Regions from separate parts of the Streptomyces sp. CA-146814 genome, predicted to be linked through region 2. Evidence: predicted binding sites of a transcription regulator. Region 2 holds the regulator's gene; the other holds the start of a gene.
What was found. Region 2 encodes HrcA, which represses chaperone genes, less so after heat shock. Its sites were predicted from a motif close to TTNGCACTCNGNNNNNCNGAGTGCNAA; they were not measured.

Region 1 (7,833 bases), 2.8 Mb from region 2:
CTTCTTCAGCGGGATCGCCGGAATCCTGTCCCTGCTCCTCGGCGCGGGCGCGCTGATCCCCGCCGTCGTCCTGGCCTCCCTCCACGTCGCCCGGGACCGGGAGGTCCGCGCGCTGCTCGTGGAGTGGGGCGCGCTGGACCGGGATCCGGAGCGCGACCGGGAGGTGCGGCTGCCGGGGATGAGCCTGGTCTGGCTGCTGCTGTCGTTCGCCCTGGCGGCGGGCGGGCTGGCGCTCTGCGTGATCGGCCCGGCGAGCGCCCGGCCCGGCGACGACACGTACGGCATGGTCGCCCTGATCATGGGCCTCGGCATGGTCGCCTGGCTCACCGGACTCATCGGCGCCGTCAAGGCGTTGACGCACCGCCGCTGGGTGCTGCGCGTCCTGACGGCGCCTGCCCCGGACCGGCACACCCCGGACCCGCTCACCCCAGAGGGTGCCCGATCAGCATCGTCGGAGCCCCGGCCACCCGGGTCAGGAACACCGTCGCCGCGTTCCGGCCGCTGAGCTTCATCCGGCGGCGCAGCTCCTCCGGCTCGACCGCCGAACCCCGCTTCTTGACGGTCAGCACGCCGACCTGACGCTCCCGCAGCAGCGCCTTCAGCTTCTTCATGTTGAACGGCAGCTGATCGGTGATCTCGTACCCGGCGACGTACGGCGAGGAGTACGGCACATCGCTCGTGACGTACGCGATCGTCTCGTCCACCAGCCGTCCGCCGCACCGCTCGACGATGTCGGCGACCAGGTGCGCCCGGATCACCGCGCCGTCCGGCTCGTACAGATAGCGTCCGACCGGGCCCACCGGCGGGGCGGGCAGCGGGGCCGGGGCGGTGAGGGTGGCGCCGGACGGCAGCAACGTGGCCCGGAACGAACCGGGCGCGATGCCCTCCCCGTACCAGAGCACCGCCTCCTTCACGTCTCCGCCGTCCGAGATCCACTCGGCCTCCGCCTCCGGGCCGATCGCCTCGTGCGGGATGCCGGGCGCGATCTTCAGCGCGGCGCGCGGGGACTTCAGTGCGGCGGCCGTGGCCCAGGAGAGCGGGGGCGAGTACGCCTCCGGGTCGAAGATCCTGCCCCGGCCGCCCCGCCGGGCCGGGTCCACGAAGACGGCGTCGTACGGAGAGGTGTCGATCTCCGTGACGTCGGCGCACCGCACCTCGATCAGCGCGCCCAGCCCGAGCGCCTCCGCGTTGGCGCGGGCCACCTCGGCGGTGAGCGGGTCGCGGTCCACGGCGAGGACGGCGATCCCGGCGCGGGCCAGCGCGATGGCGTCGCCGCCGATGCCGCAGCACAGGTCCGCCACGCTCCGCACGCCGAGCGCGGCGAACCGGGCGGCGCGGTGTTCCGCGACCGAGGTGCGGGTGGCCTGCTCGACACCGTTGGGCGTGAAGTACATCCGGTACGCGTCCTCGGCCCCGAACTTCGCCACCGCCCGCTGCCGCAGCCGGGCCTGGCCGAGCGCCGCCGACACCAGCTCCGCCGGATGCGTACGCCGCAGCCGGGTCGCGGTGGCCAGCTCGTCGGCCGGGTCGTGGTCGCGCAGCTCGGCCAGCAGGTGCCGGCCCTCGGGCGTACGCAGCGCGGCGAAGGCGGCGCGGGCGGGGTCGCCGGCCGAGGAGGCGGAGGAGGCGGAGGGGGTCGATGCGTTCACCCGGTCCATTGTGGCCGGTGCGCGCCGGCCCCTGTCCGCCGGTCGGGCGACGGGCACGACCCCCTCGCGGTGTCGGGGACGGGAGGCGGGCGGGCGGCTGGCAGGATGCGGCGCCATGCAGCTAGTACGACAAAAAGGAAAATCACCCACGAAGCGGCACCGACCGGTCTCCGTCGTGCTGGCGGCCCTCCTGGCCGCCACCGTCACCTCGGCCTGCGCGGCGGAGACGGCCGGCGGCGGGGCGGAAGCCCCGGGCGGACCGGCGAAGCCCGCCGCCGGTCAGCAGGGCGAGGCCGCGCAGGGCGGGCCCGCCCGCGCTCTGGACGCGTACGCCGAGGAGCTCAAGCGGAAACAGGCCGCACGGGCCGTCGCCGCGAAGAAGTGGGGGCTGGCCAAGGTCCCGCTCGCGGCGCCCGAACCCCCGAAGGTGAAGCCGCGCATCACCACCCGCAAAGGGTTCGAGGTCCGGGACGACGAGGGGCTGCCGCCGGTCTTCACCACCGTCCCCACCAAGGAGAAGATCGTCTTCCTCACCATGGACGACGGTGCGGAGAAGGACCCCGCGCTGCTGCGGATGATGACCGAACTCTCCATCCCGTACAGCGCGTTCGTCAGCGACTACGTCATCAACGACGACTACGGCTACTTCAGGAAGATGCAGAAGCGCGGGGTGGTCATCAGCAACCACACGCTCAACCACCGCTATCTGCCCGGCCTCTCCTACGCCGAGCAGAAGCGGGAGATCTGCGGCCAGCAGGAGAAGATCCTCAAGCAGTACGGGAAGCGGCCGACCCTCTTCCGCCCGCCGTACGGCAACTACAACCGCGACACCCTCGTCGTCGCCAAGTCCTGCGGCATCACCGCCGTACCGCTCTGGTCCGCCGAGGCCTTCGCCGACCACATGGAGTGGCGCGAGTGGGACCGGGACCTGCACCCCGGCGACATCGTCCTCACCCACTTCCGGGGCAAGGGCGCCTGGAAGGGCACGATGCCGGACATGATCCGCACGGTCATGAAGACGATCACGGACAAGGGGTACGCGGTGGCGAAGCTGGAGGACTACGTCTGACCCCTGCCCGACTGCCCGACTGCCCGACTGCCCGACTGTCGGGCGTACGGCCCCGAATGCGCGCTCAGCCCCCGCTGCGCGCGCATTCGTCGCTGTCGCCCCCGCTGCGGCAGGGTGGGGAGTTCCAGGTGGGGGCCGGGTTCGGGGGCTCCTCCCGGGCCTCGCCCCCACCCGCCGACGCGAGGGCGGCCGCGCACAGCACCAGCGCCACGATCACCTGCATACCGCCGGCCCAGAGCCATTGGCCGCGCAGCAGCAGCACGGCGACGAGGGCGACCACCACGGCCAGGGCCCCGAGAACGGCGACCGGAACCCAGCCCGTGCCGGGGTCGGCGGGCGGGGGAGTCCCCTTGGCGTGGGCCGTCGCGGAGGACCGCGCCACGGCGCGCAGCCCCAGCCCCAGGAACAGCGGGGCGCAGACCGCCACCTCGGCGACCACCAGGAACAGCCCCAGCAGCGGATCCGCGCAGCCGCCCGGCGCCGGCGGCTGCCCCGCCGCCGCGCCCCTCTCGGCCGGTCGTCCGGGCAGCCGGTGCTCGGGATGCGTCATCTCCGTACCGTCGTACGGAACCCGGGACTCCGCCCCCGCGTTGTCCGGACGGTGATCCGACGGAGCCCCGATCGAGACGGCGCGAGGGTGGTGAATTGGCACTCCGCTTGACCGAGTGCTAATCGCGGTCATAGTCTCAGGTCTGGCACTCCCCCCTGGAGAGTGCCAGCACCACACTGTGCGACAGGGCAGGTCCGGCACCCGCGACGACGGATCGGTCTGGTCGCCGCCCACTGACTGCTAAACCCCGTGAGATCTCCGAAGGGGGAGACCGGATCGTGTCGACCACCAGCTCCAAGGTTGCGATCAAGCCGCTCGAGGACCGCATTGTGGTCCAGCCGCTCGACGCCGAGCAGACCACGGCCTCCGGCCTGGTCATTCCGGACACCGCGAAGGAGAAGCCCCAGGAGGGCGTCGTCCTCGCCGTGGGCCCGGGCCGCTTCGAGAACGGCGAGCGTCTTCCGCTCGACGTCAAGACCGGCGACGTCGTCCTGTACAGCAAGTACGGCGGCACCGAGGTGAAGTACAACGGCGAGGAGTACCTCGTCCTCTCGGCCCGCGACGTCCTCGCGATCGTCGAGAAGTAATTCACCCACGTTTGCCTGTGTTCTGCGCCCCTGGCCCCCTGCGTAACAACTAGCCGGGCGGCGAGGGGCGCAGTTCATTTTGAGAGGGAAGTACAGCCCATGGCGAAGATTCTGAAGTTCGACGAGGACGCCCGTCGCGCCCTTGAGCGCGGCGTCAACAAGCTTGCCGACACGGTCAAGGTGACGATCGGCCCCAAGGGCCGCAACGTCGTCATCGACAAGAAGTTCGGCGCACCCACCATCACCAACGACGGTGTCACCATCGCGCGCGAGGTCGAGCTCGACGACCCGTACGAGAACCTCGGTGCCCAGCTCGTCAAGGAGGTGGCGACCAAGACCAACGACGTAGCGGGTGACGGCACCACCACCGCGACCGTCCTGGCCCAGGCGCTCGTCCGCGAGGGCCTGCGCAACGTCGCCGCCGGCGCCTCCCCGGCCGCCCTGAAGAAGGGCATCGACGCCGCCGTCAAGGCCGTGTCCGAGGAGCTCCTCTCCACCGCGCGCCCGATCGACGACAAGTCCGACATCGCCGCCGTGGCCGCGCTCTCCGCGCAGGACACCCAGGTCGGCGAGCTCATCGCGGACGCGATGGACAAGGTCGGCAAGGACGGTGTCATCACCGTCGAGGAGTCCAACACCTTCGGTCTGGACCTGGAGTTCACCGAAGGCATGGCCTTCGACAAGGGCTACCTGTCCCCGTACATGGTGACCGACCAGGAGCGTATGGAGGCCGTCCTCGACGACCCGTACATCCTGATCCACCAGGGCAAGATCGGCTCGATCCAGGAGCTGCTCCCGCTGCTGGAGAAGGTCATCCAGTCCGGTGGCTCCAAGCCGCTCCTGATCATCGCCGAGGACGTCGAGGGCGAGGCGCTCTCCACCCTCGTCGTCAACAAGATCCGCGGCACCTTCAACGCCGTCGCGGTGAAGGCCCCGGGCTTCGGCGACCGCCGCAAGGCCATGCTCGGCGACATCGCCACCCTCACCGGTGCGACCGTCATCGCCGAGGAGGTCGGCCTCAAGCTCGACCAGGCCGGTCTGGACGTGCTCGGCACCGCCCGCCGCGTCACCGTCTCCAAGGACGACACGACCATCGTCGACGGCGGCGGCAACGCCGACGACGTCAAGGGCCGCGTCAACCAGATCAAGGCCGAGATCGAGTCCACGGACTCCGACTGGGACCGCGAGAAGCTCCAGGAGCGCCTCGCGAAGCTGGCCGGCGGCGTGTGCGTCATCCGCGTCGGTGCCGCCACCGAGGTGGAGCTCAAGGAGAAGAAGCACCGCCTTGAGGACGCCATCTCCGCCACCCGCGCCGCGGTCGAGGAGGGCATCGTCTCCGGCGGTGGCTCCTCCCTCGTCCACGCCGTGAAGGTCCTGGAGGGCAACCTCGGCAAGACCGGCGACGAGGCCACCGGTGTCGCGGTCGTCCGCCGCGCCGCCGTCGAGCCGCTGCGCTGGATCGCCGAGAACGCCGGCCTGGAGGGTTACGTCATCACCTCCAAGGTCTCCGAGCTCGACAAGGGCCAGGGCTTCAACGCCGCCACCGGCGAGTACGGCGACCTGGTCAAGGCCGGCGTCATCGACCCGGTCAAGGTCACCCGCTCCGCCCTGGAGAACGCCGCGTCCATCGCGTCGCTGCTGCTCACGACCGAGACCCTGGTCGTCGAGAAGCCGGCCGAGGAAGAGGCCGACGCCGGTCACGGCGGCCACGGCCACTCCCACTAGTACGGAGCTTTCCTTACGCCTGAGGCCCGGTACCCCCGTCGCGGGGGCACCGGGCCTCGATGCGTACCGGCCCGCCCGGGCCGTCCCGTGCGCCTACTGGGGCCCGTACTTGCGTCCCGTACGCGAGGTGACGCCGCCCAGCAGGCCGCGCGGCGTGACCTTGACCAGCCCCATCAGCGCCTTGTAGCGCGGATCCGGGATCGACACCGTCCGGCCGCGGGCCAGGTCGGTCAGGGCCGAGGCCACCAGCTTGTCCGCGTCCAGCCACATCCACCCCGGGATGTTGCCGGTCCCCATCCCGGCCCGCTCGTGGAACTCCGTACGGACGAAGCCCGGGCAGAGCGCCATCAGCCGCACCCCCGATCCGGCCAGGTCCTTCGCCGCGCCCTGGGTGAACTGCACGACCCACGCCTTGGACGCGCCGTACGTACCGCGCGGCACGAACGCCGCGACCGACGCCACGTTGATCACTCCGCCCCGGCCGCGCTCCTTCATGCCGGTGGCGGCGGCCGAGGTCAGCCGCAGCACCGCCTCGCAGTGCACCTTCAGCATCGTCAGCTCGTCGGCCATGGACACTTCCAGGTAGCGCCCCTTGTTGCCGAACCCGGCGTTGTTCACCAGCAGGTCGACCGGGTGCGTACGGTCCGCGAGCCGCTTCTCGACCGCCTCGATCCCGGCGTCCGTGGACAGGTCGGCGCGCAGCACCTCGGCCTCGATGCCGTGCCGGTCGTGCAGTTCGGTGGCCTGTTCGTGCAGCCGGGCGGTGTCCCGGGCCACCAGCACCAGGTTGTGCCCCTGGCCCGCGAGCCGCCGCGCGAAGGCCGCCCCGATACCCGCCGTCGCGCCCGTGATCAGTGCAGTCGTCATACGCGGCACGTTAGTGCCCCGCGCCCGCGCCGGAACCACCGCCCGCCGCCACATACTCCCGGGCCGTGCGCAGCGCCTCCGGATGCAGGGCCGACGCGGCGGCCAGCAGGGACGGCAGCAGGGTGCGCTCGGTCGTGGTGGCCCGGAACTGCAGGGCCGCGGTCACCTCGTGGTCCGGGCGGTGCACGATCTCGACCGGGTCGCCGGCCCGGATCGTGCCCGGCTCGATCACCCGCAGATACGCGCCGGTCACCGCCTCCCGGGTGAACCGCCGCACCCACTTCTCCTCGCCGATGTGATCGGCGAAGGTCCGGCACGGGATGCGCCCGGACGTCACCTCCAGCAGCAGCTCCGGCCCCACCCGCCACCGCTCACCGATCAGCGCGCCGCTCACATCGACCCCGACGGTGGTCAGGTTCTCGCCGAACGAGCCGTTGGCCAGTTCCCGGCCGCCCAGCTGCCGCTCCCACGCGTCCAGGTCCTCCCGCGCGAAGGCGTACACCGCCTGGTCGCTGCCGCCGTGGTGGCGCAGATCGCAGACCGCGTCCCCGGCGAGCCCGCTGCCGCCGGTCCCCTTGGGCCCGGGGTCCGAGACCCGCACGCTTCCCTCGTACGGCCGCTTGTCGATCCCGCTGAGACCGCCGGGACCACCGGCGGAGGGGAGAGGAGCAGGGCGGCCGACATTCACGCTCAGCAATCTCATACGGTCACGCTAATGGCTCAACCCCCAAAGGGGTACGCCATTAATTCGCCTCTCACCCAAGAAGCTCTTATGGTGGGGGCGTGATCGAAGCACGCCACCTCCGCGTCCTGCGCGCCGTCGCCACCACCGGCTCGTTCTCCGCCGCCGCCCGCGAACTCGGCTGCACCCAGCCCGCGGTGAGCCAGCAGATGAAGGCCCTGGAGTCCTCCGCCGGCACCACCCTGCTGATCCGCACCGGCCGCGAGATGCGCCTCACCCAGGCGGGCGAGGCGCTCGTACGGCACGCCTCCGGCATTCTTGCCGGGCTGACCGCCGCCGAGGAGGAGGTCGCGGCCATCGCCGGGCTGCGGGCCGGCCGGGTCAGGCTCGTCTCCTTCCCCAGCGGCAGCTCCACCCTGGTGCCCGGCGCGCTGGCGGCCCTGCGCGCCGAGCACCCCGGCACCAGGGTCTCGCTGGTCGAGGCCGAACCGCCGCGCTCGGTCGACCTGCTGCGCGACGGCGACTGCGACATCGCGCTGGCCTTCCGGTACGGCGCCTCCGGCGGCGAGTGGGACGACCTGGTGGTCCGGCCGCTCCTCACCGACCGGTTGATCGGCCTGGTCCCGGACGGCCACCGGCTGGCGGACGCGGAGGGCGTCTCCATCGGCGAGCTGGCCGACGAGTCCTGGATCGCGGGCTGCCCG
Region 2 (7,833 bases):
GTCCGGCCCCGGCGAGAACTCGCCCACGATGGCCGGGAGGTCGTCGATGCCCTCCAGGTACTCGACCACCACGCCCTCGATGCGCAGGTCGTCGCCCCACACCCGCTCCACCAGCTCCGCGTCGTGCCGGCCCTCCACATAGATCCGCCCGGCCCGCGCCACCCGGGCCCGCGCGCCGGGCACCGCCACCGAACCGGAGGCCGTACGGGTGGGGCGCGCGGGACCGCCGGGGCCGGGGCGCACCAGCGTGACCACCTTGCCCTCCAGCAGGAAGGCGCGCGGCTCCATCGGGAAGACCCGGTGCTTGCCGAACCGGTCCTCCAGGGTCACCGTCGGCCCCTGAGCCGTCTTCTCGCAGCGGATCACCGCCCCGCAGAAGCCGGTGGCGACCTCCTCCACGACCAGATCGGGTTCGGCGGGCACCTCGGGCACGGGGGCGGACCGCTTCCACGGCGGGGTCAGGTCCGGCTGGTAACTGCGCATGCGCAGACGATAATCCTCCCGCCTCCGGGCAGCCCCCCACCCCGCCCGAACCCCACCGCACGGCCCCTCACCCCACCCCGAACCGCTCCGCCAGCGCCTCCCGCTGCGCGCGGACGAACGCCGCGTCCACCACTGCCCCGTGCCCCGGTACGTACAGCGCCTCCTCGCCGCCCAGCTCAAGCAGCCGGTCCAGGGCGGCCGGCCAGCGCGAGGTGATCGCGTCCCGGCCCGCCTGCGGCTCGCCCGACTCCTCCACCAGGTCCCCGCAGAGCACCACCGGAGGCTCACCGTCCGACCCCGGGACCAGCACCGCGAGGTCGTGGCCGCTGTGGCCCGGGCCCACGTTGGCCAGCAGCACCTGACGGCCGCCGCCCAGGTCGAGCGTCCACTCGCCGGTCACCTCGTGGTGCGGCACGACCAGCGTGTCCACCGCCCGGTGCGCCTCGTCCTCCGCGAGCCCGTGGTGGACGGCCGACCCGGTCAGCTCGTCCGCCGACCGCTTCAGCAGCGCGGTGACGCCCACCGCCCCGTACACCTGCGCCCCGGCGAACGCCGCCGTCCCCAGCACATGATCGAAGTGCGGGTGGCTCAGTGCGACATGTGTCACCCTCCGGCCGAGCAGCGCCTCGGCCTGCCTCCGCAGCTCGACCCCCTCGCGCAGCGTCGAGCCGGTGTCGTACAGCAGCACCTCACCGGCCCCGGCCACCAGCGCCACCGTGGCGTCCCAGCCGGGCAGTCGACGCCGCCCGATACCGTGACCCAACCGCTCCCAGCCGAAGTCTTCCCACAACACGTCCATGGGACGACGCTATCGGCACCGTCCCGTACGGCTCGGCGGCGGCGTGGCCGGTCCGCCCTTGCCCCGGCCCCACCCCACCCCCGTACACTGACCGATGAGTAGCTGGCACTCGTACGCACCGAGTGCCAGACGGGTACCGGAAGACCGACGCCGGAGAACGACAGCTGGAGGTGTGCGCCATGCTCAGCGAACGCAGACTCGAAGTGCTGCGCGCCATCGTCCAGGACTATGTCGGCACCGAGGAGCCCGTCGGCTCCAAGGCGCTCACGGAGCGGCACCAGCTGGGCGTCTCGCCGGCCACCGTCCGCAACGACATGGCGGTGCTGGAGGACGAGGGCTTCATCGCGCAGCCGCACACGAGCGCGGGGCGCATCCCCACCGACAAGGGGTACCGCCTCTTCGTCGACAAGCTCGCGGGCGTCAAGCCGCTCTCCTCGCCCGAGCGCCGCGCCATCCAGAACTTCCTCGACGGCGCGGTCGACCTCGACGACGTGGTCGGCCGGACGGTGCGGCTGCTCGCGCAGCTGACCCGGCAGGTCGCGGTCGTGCAGTACCCCTCGCTGACCCGCTCGACGGTGCGGCACGTGGAGCTGCTCTCGCTCGCACCGGCCCGGCTGATGCTCGTCCTGATCACGGACACCGGCCGGGTCGAACAGCGTATGATCGACTGCCCCGCGCCCTTCGGCGAGGCATCCCTCGCGGATCTGCGGGCCCGGCTCAACAGCCGGGTCGTCGGACGCCGCTTCGCGGATGTCCCGCGGCTGGTGCGGGAGCTGCCGGAATCCTTCGACAGCGAGGACCGGGGGACGGTTTCCACGGTTCTTTCCACCCTCCTCGAAACCCTGGTCGAGGAGACGGAGGAGCGGCTGATGATCGGCGGCACCTCCAACCTCACCCGCTTCGGGCACGACTTCCCTGTGATGATCCGACCGGTGCTGGAAGCACTGGAGGAGCAGGTCGTCCTGCTGAAGCTGCTCGGTGAGGCCACGGACTCAGCCATGACCGTGCGGATCGGGCACGAGAACGCCCACGAGGGGCTCACCTCCACGTCCGTCGTCGCGGTCGGCTACGGTTCGGGCGACGAGGCAGTCGCCAAACTCGGCGTGGTCGGACCGACCCGCATGGACTACCCCGGAACGATGGGAGCGGTACGCGCAGTGGCACGTTACGTCGGACAGATCCTGGCGGAGTCGTAAGTGGCCACGGACTACTACGCCGTACTAGGCGTACGCCGCGACGCATCGCAGGACGAGATCAAGAAGGCATTCCGTCGGCTCGCCCGCGAGCTGCACCCGGATGTCAACCCGGATCCGAAGACCCAGGAGCGGTTCAAGGAGATCAACGCCGCTTACGAGGTGCTCTCGGACCCGCAGAAGAAGCAGGTCTACGACCTCGGCGGCGACCCGCTCTCCGCTCAGGGCGGAGGCGGCGCGGGCGGGTTCGGAGCCGGTGGCTTCGGCAACTTCTCCGACATCATGGACGCGTTCTTCGGAACGGCCTCGCAGCGCGGGCCCCGCTCGCGCACCCGGCGCGGCCAGGACGCCATGATCCGCCTGGAGATCGACCTCGCGGAGGCGGCCTTCGGCACCACCAAGGACATCCAGGTCGACACGGCGGTCGTCTGCAACACCTGCAGCGGCGAGGGCGCGGCCCCCGGTACCTCCGCGCAGACCTGTGACATGTGCCGCGGCCGCGGTGAGGTCTCGCAGGTCACCCGGTCCTTCCTGGGCCAGGTCATGACCTCGCGGCCCTGCCCGCAGTGCCAGGGCTTCGGTACGGTCGTGCCGACGCCGTGCCCGGAGTGCGCCGGCGACGGCCGCATCCGCTCGCGCCGCACGCTCACGGTCAAGATCCCGGCGGGCGTCGACAACGGCACCCGTATCCAGCTCGCCGGTGAGGGCGAGGTCGGCCCCGGCGGCGGCCCGCCCGGCGACCTGTACGTCGAGATCCACGAGCTGCCGCACTCCGTCTTCCAGCGGCGCGGCGACGACCTGCACTGCACGGTCACCATCCCGATGACCGCGGCCGCGCTCGGTACGAAGTGTCCGCTGGAGACCCTGGACGGCGTCGAGGAGATCGACATCCGGCCCGGCACCCAGTCCGGCCAGTCCGTACCCCTGCACGGTCGGGGCATCACGCACCTGCGCGGCGGCGGCCGGGGCGATCTGATCGTGCACGTCGAGGTGATCACGCCGACCAAGCTCGACGCCGAGCAGGAACGGCTCCTGCGGGAGCTCTCCAAGCTGCGCGGCGAGGAGCGGCCTCTGGGTCAATTCCAGCCAGGTCAGCAGGGTCTCTTCTCCCGGCTGAAGGACGCCTTCAACGGCCGCTGAACCCTTTTCCGCCTTTCACCGCACCGCCCATCGGTTACCCGCCGGTGGGCGGTGCGGCGTTCTGCGGGAGATCCGGTCACCGGCGAAGCTGGCTGATTCGGCCCTGTGCGGCGGACGTGGCACGATGCGGTCATGTCCTCCGCGTTGACCGATCTCTGCCGGTATCCGATCGTGCAGGCCCCCATGGCGGGCGGCGCTTCCGGACCTCAGCTCGCCGCGGCCGTCGCCGAGGCGGGCGGGCTCGGGTTCCTCGCCGCCGGGTACAAAACGGCGGACGGCATGTACAACGAGATCAAACAGCTGCGCCGGCTCACCGGCGGCTCGTTCGGCGTCAACCTCTTCATGCCGCAGCCCGCGCTCGCCGCCCCCAGTGCCGTCGAGGTCTACCGCCACCAGCTGGCCGGTGAGGTCGCCTGGTACGAGACCCCGCTCGGCGACCCCGACGGCTGCGGCGACGACGGGTACGAGGCGAAGGTCGCCATCCTGCTGGAGGACCCCGTCCCGGCGGTCTCCTTCACCTTCGGCTGCCCCACCCGCGACACGCTGGACGCCTTCGCCAAGGCGGGGACGTACACCATCGTGACCGTCACCTCCGCCGAGGAGGCCCAAGGCGCCCAGTGGGCCGGTGCCGACGCCGTCTGCGTCCAGGGCGTCGAGGCGGGCGGCCACCAGTCCACCCACCGCGACGACCCGCAGGTCGACCAGACCGGCATCGGGCTGCTGAGCCTGGTCACCCAGGTCCGCGAGACCGTGCAGATCCCGATCGTCGCCACCGGCGGCCTGATGCGCGGCTCGCAGATCGCCGCCGTTCTCGCGGCCGGCGCCGACGCCGCCCAGCTCGGCACCGCGTTCCTCATCTGTCCGGAGTCCGGCGCCCACCTGCTCCACAAGCAGGCCCTCACCAACCCGCTCTTCGTCCGCACCGAGCTGACCCGCGCCTTCTCCGGCCGTCCCGCGCGCGGCCTGGTCAACCGGTTCGTCCGCGAACACGGCCCGTACGCCCCCGCCGCCTACCCCCAGGTCCACTACCTGACCACCGGGCTGCGCCAGGCCGCCGCCAAGGCGGGGGACGCGCAGGGCATGGCGCTGTGGGCCGGGCAGGGCCACCGCATGGCCCGCGAACTGCCCGTCGGCGAGCTGATCGAACTGCTCGCCGACGAACTGGAGGCCGCCAGGGCGGCCCTGAGCATGAGGAGCCCCCGGTGACCGCACCGGTCTTCGTCGTCGAACGGATGCCCACCGGACCGGAGTTCGTGCTGGACGGACCCGAGGGACGGCACGCCGTGTCGGTCAAGCGGCTGGAGCCCGGCGAGGCCGTCACCCTCACCGACGGCCTCGGCCACTGGGCGGAGAGTGTGGTCCGGGCCGCCGAGGGCAAGGACCGGCTGACGGTCGGGGTCGAAAGTGTTCACGAGGAGCCGGAGCCCGCGCCCCGGATCACCGTCGTCCAGGCACTCCCCAAGGGCGACCGCGGCGAACTGGCCGTGGAGACCATGACCGAGACCGGCGTCGACGGGATCGTGCCCTGGCAGGCCGGCCGCTGCATCACCCAGTGGAAGGGCGAGCGGGGCGCCAAGGCCCTGTCGAAGTGGCGCAGTACGGCACGGGAGGCGGGCAAGCAGTCCCGCCGGGTGCGCTTCCCCGAGGTGGCCGAGGCCATGACGACCAAGCAGGTCGCCGCCCTGCTGGCCGGTGCCGACTTCGCCGGGGTCCTGCACGAGGACCGCGACCACGACAGCACCCCGCTCGCCACCGCCGAACTCCCGGCCACCGGCAGCATCGTCCTCGTCGTCGGCCCCGAGGGCGGCGTCTCCCCGCAGGAGCTGGCCGCCTTCGCCGAGGCGGGCGCCCGCCCGTACCGGCTGGGCCGCAATGTGCTCCGTACGTCCACCGCCGGGACGGCCGCGACCGCGCTGCTGCTGGGACGCACGGGCCGCTGGGGCTGAACAGGGCCCGGCCGCCCGGCAAGAGGCTCTAGGGCCTGTCGTCAAACTGCCGCCTGCCGGGCGACGCCTGGCACGCACTCCCCCAAGCTCTCGGCTTCGCTCGAGCAGGGAGGGACCCCCTCCGGCGTTGCCGCAATGCCCTGGTAGCTCCGCTACAAGACCATTCCGGCGCCTTGCGATCGCACGCACCAGACGCCGCCCGGCCGCCCTCCGGGCGACGACGGCAGTTTGACGACAGGCCCTAACATGAGCCGTACTGATCACCAGCGAACGAGGAGGCCCGGCGCCATGGCGGGAGAGCCGCAGACCGACTGCCTGTTCTGCAAGATCGTCTCGGGGGACATCCCGGCGACCATCGTCCGCGAGAGCGACACGACCGTCGCCTTCCGCGACATCAACCCGCAGGCCCCGACCCACGTCCTGGTCATCCCGAAGGTCCACTACCCGGACGCCGCCTCGCTGGCCGCCGCCGAACCGCAGATCGCCGCCGACGTGCTGCGCGAGGCCGGAGCGGTCGCCGCCGACGAGAAGGTGGACGCCACCGGCTACCGGATCATCCTCAACACCGGCTCCGGCGCCGGCCAGACCGTCTTCCACGCGCACGCCCATGTCCTGGGCGGCCGCGGCCTCCAGTGGCCGCCCGGATAGTTCTTCGCATCGCAGGAGCGTTTTCCCATGTCCGTACGCGAGCTGGTGGTGCTCGGCACCGCCAGCCAGGTCCCGACCCGGCACCGCAACCACAACGGCTATCTGCTGCGCTGGGACGGTGAAGGCATCCTCTTCGACCCCGGCGAGGGCACCCAACGCCAGATGCTGCGGGCCGGGGTCGCCGCGCACGACATCGACCGGATCTGCGTCACCCACTTCCACGGCGACCACTCCCTCGGGCTCGCCGGAGTGATCCAGCGCATCAACCTGGACCAGGTCCCGCACCCCGTCACCGCCCACTATCCGGCGAGCGGGCAGCACTTCTTCGACCGGCTGCGGTACGCCACGGCCTACCGCGAGACCGTCGAGCTGACCCAGACCCCGGTCGCCGGAACCGGCGGGGTCCTCGCCACCACGGCCTCGTACACGCTGGACAGCCACCGCCTCTCGCACCCCGTCGAGTCGTACGGCTACCGCCTCACCGAGCCCGACACCCGCCGCATGCTGCCCGCCCTCCTCAAGGAGCACGGGATCGCCGGACCGGACGTCGGTCGCCTCCAGCGGGAAGGCGCTCTCGACGGTGTAACGCTGGAGCAGGTCTCCGAGCACCGGCGCGGCCAGCGGTTCGCGTTCGTCATGGACACCCGGCTCTGCGACGGGGTGTACGCGCTCGCCGAGGGCTGCGACATGCTCGTCATCGAGTCGACCTTCCTCGACGAGGACGAGAAACTGGCCACCGACCACGGCCACCTGACCGCCGGACAGGCCGCCCGCGTGGCGAAGGATTCAGGCGTACGCCATCTGGTGCTGACCCACTTCTCGCAGCGCTACAGCGACCCCGAACTCTTCGAGACCCAGGCTCGCGCCGCCGGGTTCGACGGCGAACTCACCGTGGCGCAGGACCTGATCAGAGTCCCGCTCCCTCCCCGTCACCACCACTGACCCCACCAGCACCACCGTTTGCGAGACACCGTGCACCTCCCCAAGGCCGAACTCCACCTCCACATCGAAGGCACCCTCGAACCCGAACTCGCCTTCGCGCTCGCGGAACGCAACGGGGTGACCCTGCCGTACGCCACCACCGACGAACTGCGCAGGGCCTACGCGTTCGACGACCTCCAGTCCTTCCTGGACCTCTACTACGCGCTGATGGCCGTGCTGCGTACGGAGGAGGACTTCACCGAACTCGCCGACGCCTACCTCGCCCGCGCCGCAGCCCAAGGTGTCCGGCACGCCGAGATCTTCTTCGACCCGCAGGCCCACACCGCCCGCGGCGTCCCGATCGGCACGGTCATCGAAGGGCTCAGCCGGGCGCTGGAGCGCAGCGAGGAGACCCACGGCATCTCCACCCAGCTCATCCTCTGTTTTCTGCGCGACCTCTCCGCCGAAGCCGCCCTCGGCACCCTGGACGCCGCCCGCCCCTACCTGCACCGGATCAGCGCCGTCGGCCTGGACTCCGCCGAGGTCGGCCACCCGCCCGCCAAGTTCCGCGAGGTGTACGAGGCGGCCACCGCGCTCGGCCTGCGCAAGGTGGCCCACGCGGGGGAGGAGGGGCCGCCGTCGTACATCCGGGAGGCCCTGGACGTCCTCGGCGTCGAGCGCGTGGACCACGGGCTGCGCTGCA

Region 1: groES (co-chaperone GroES) is a predicted target of HrcA. The motif match lies at 3,364-3,390, and genes of this name have one in related genera.

What each region holds. Positions count from the first base shown of each region.
Region 1 covers NZ_CP192068.1:4,882,837-4,890,669, forward strand. Annotated here, with positions in the region: gene ACQP09_RS22020 (hypothetical protein) at 1-505, shown strand, start outside; gene ACQP09_RS22025 (THUMP-like domain-containing protein) at 423-1,658, opposite strand; gene ACQP09_RS22030 (polysaccharide deacetylase family protein) at 1,765-2,718, shown strand; gene ACQP09_RS22035 (DUF6234 family protein) at 2,783-3,268, opposite strand; gene groES (co-chaperone GroES) at 3,547-3,855, shown strand; gene groL (chaperonin GroEL) at 3,955-5,580, shown strand; gene ACQP09_RS22050 (SDR family NAD(P)-dependent oxidoreductase) at 5,674-6,447, opposite strand; gene ACQP09_RS22055 (MOSC domain-containing protein) at 6,458-7,150, opposite strand; gene ACQP09_RS22060 (LysR family transcriptional regulator) at 7,231-7,833, shown strand, end outside.
Region 2 covers NZ_CP192068.1:2,121,420-2,129,252, reverse strand. Annotated here, with positions in the region: gene ACQP09_RS09505 (DUF3097 domain-containing protein) at 1-483, opposite strand, end outside; gene ACQP09_RS09500 (MBL fold metallo-hydrolase) at 551-1,282, opposite strand; gene hrcA (heat-inducible transcriptional repressor HrcA) at 1,462-2,478, shown strand; gene dnaJ (molecular chaperone DnaJ) at 2,479-3,615, shown strand; gene ACQP09_RS09485 (nitronate monooxygenase) at 3,748-4,821, shown strand; gene ACQP09_RS09480 (16S rRNA (uracil(1498)-N(3))-methyltransferase) at 4,818-5,561, shown strand; gene ACQP09_RS09475 (histidine triad nucleotide-binding protein) at 5,850-6,209, shown strand; gene ACQP09_RS09470 (ribonuclease Z) at 6,237-7,151, shown strand; gene ACQP09_RS09465 (adenosine deaminase) at 7,182-7,833, shown strand, end outside.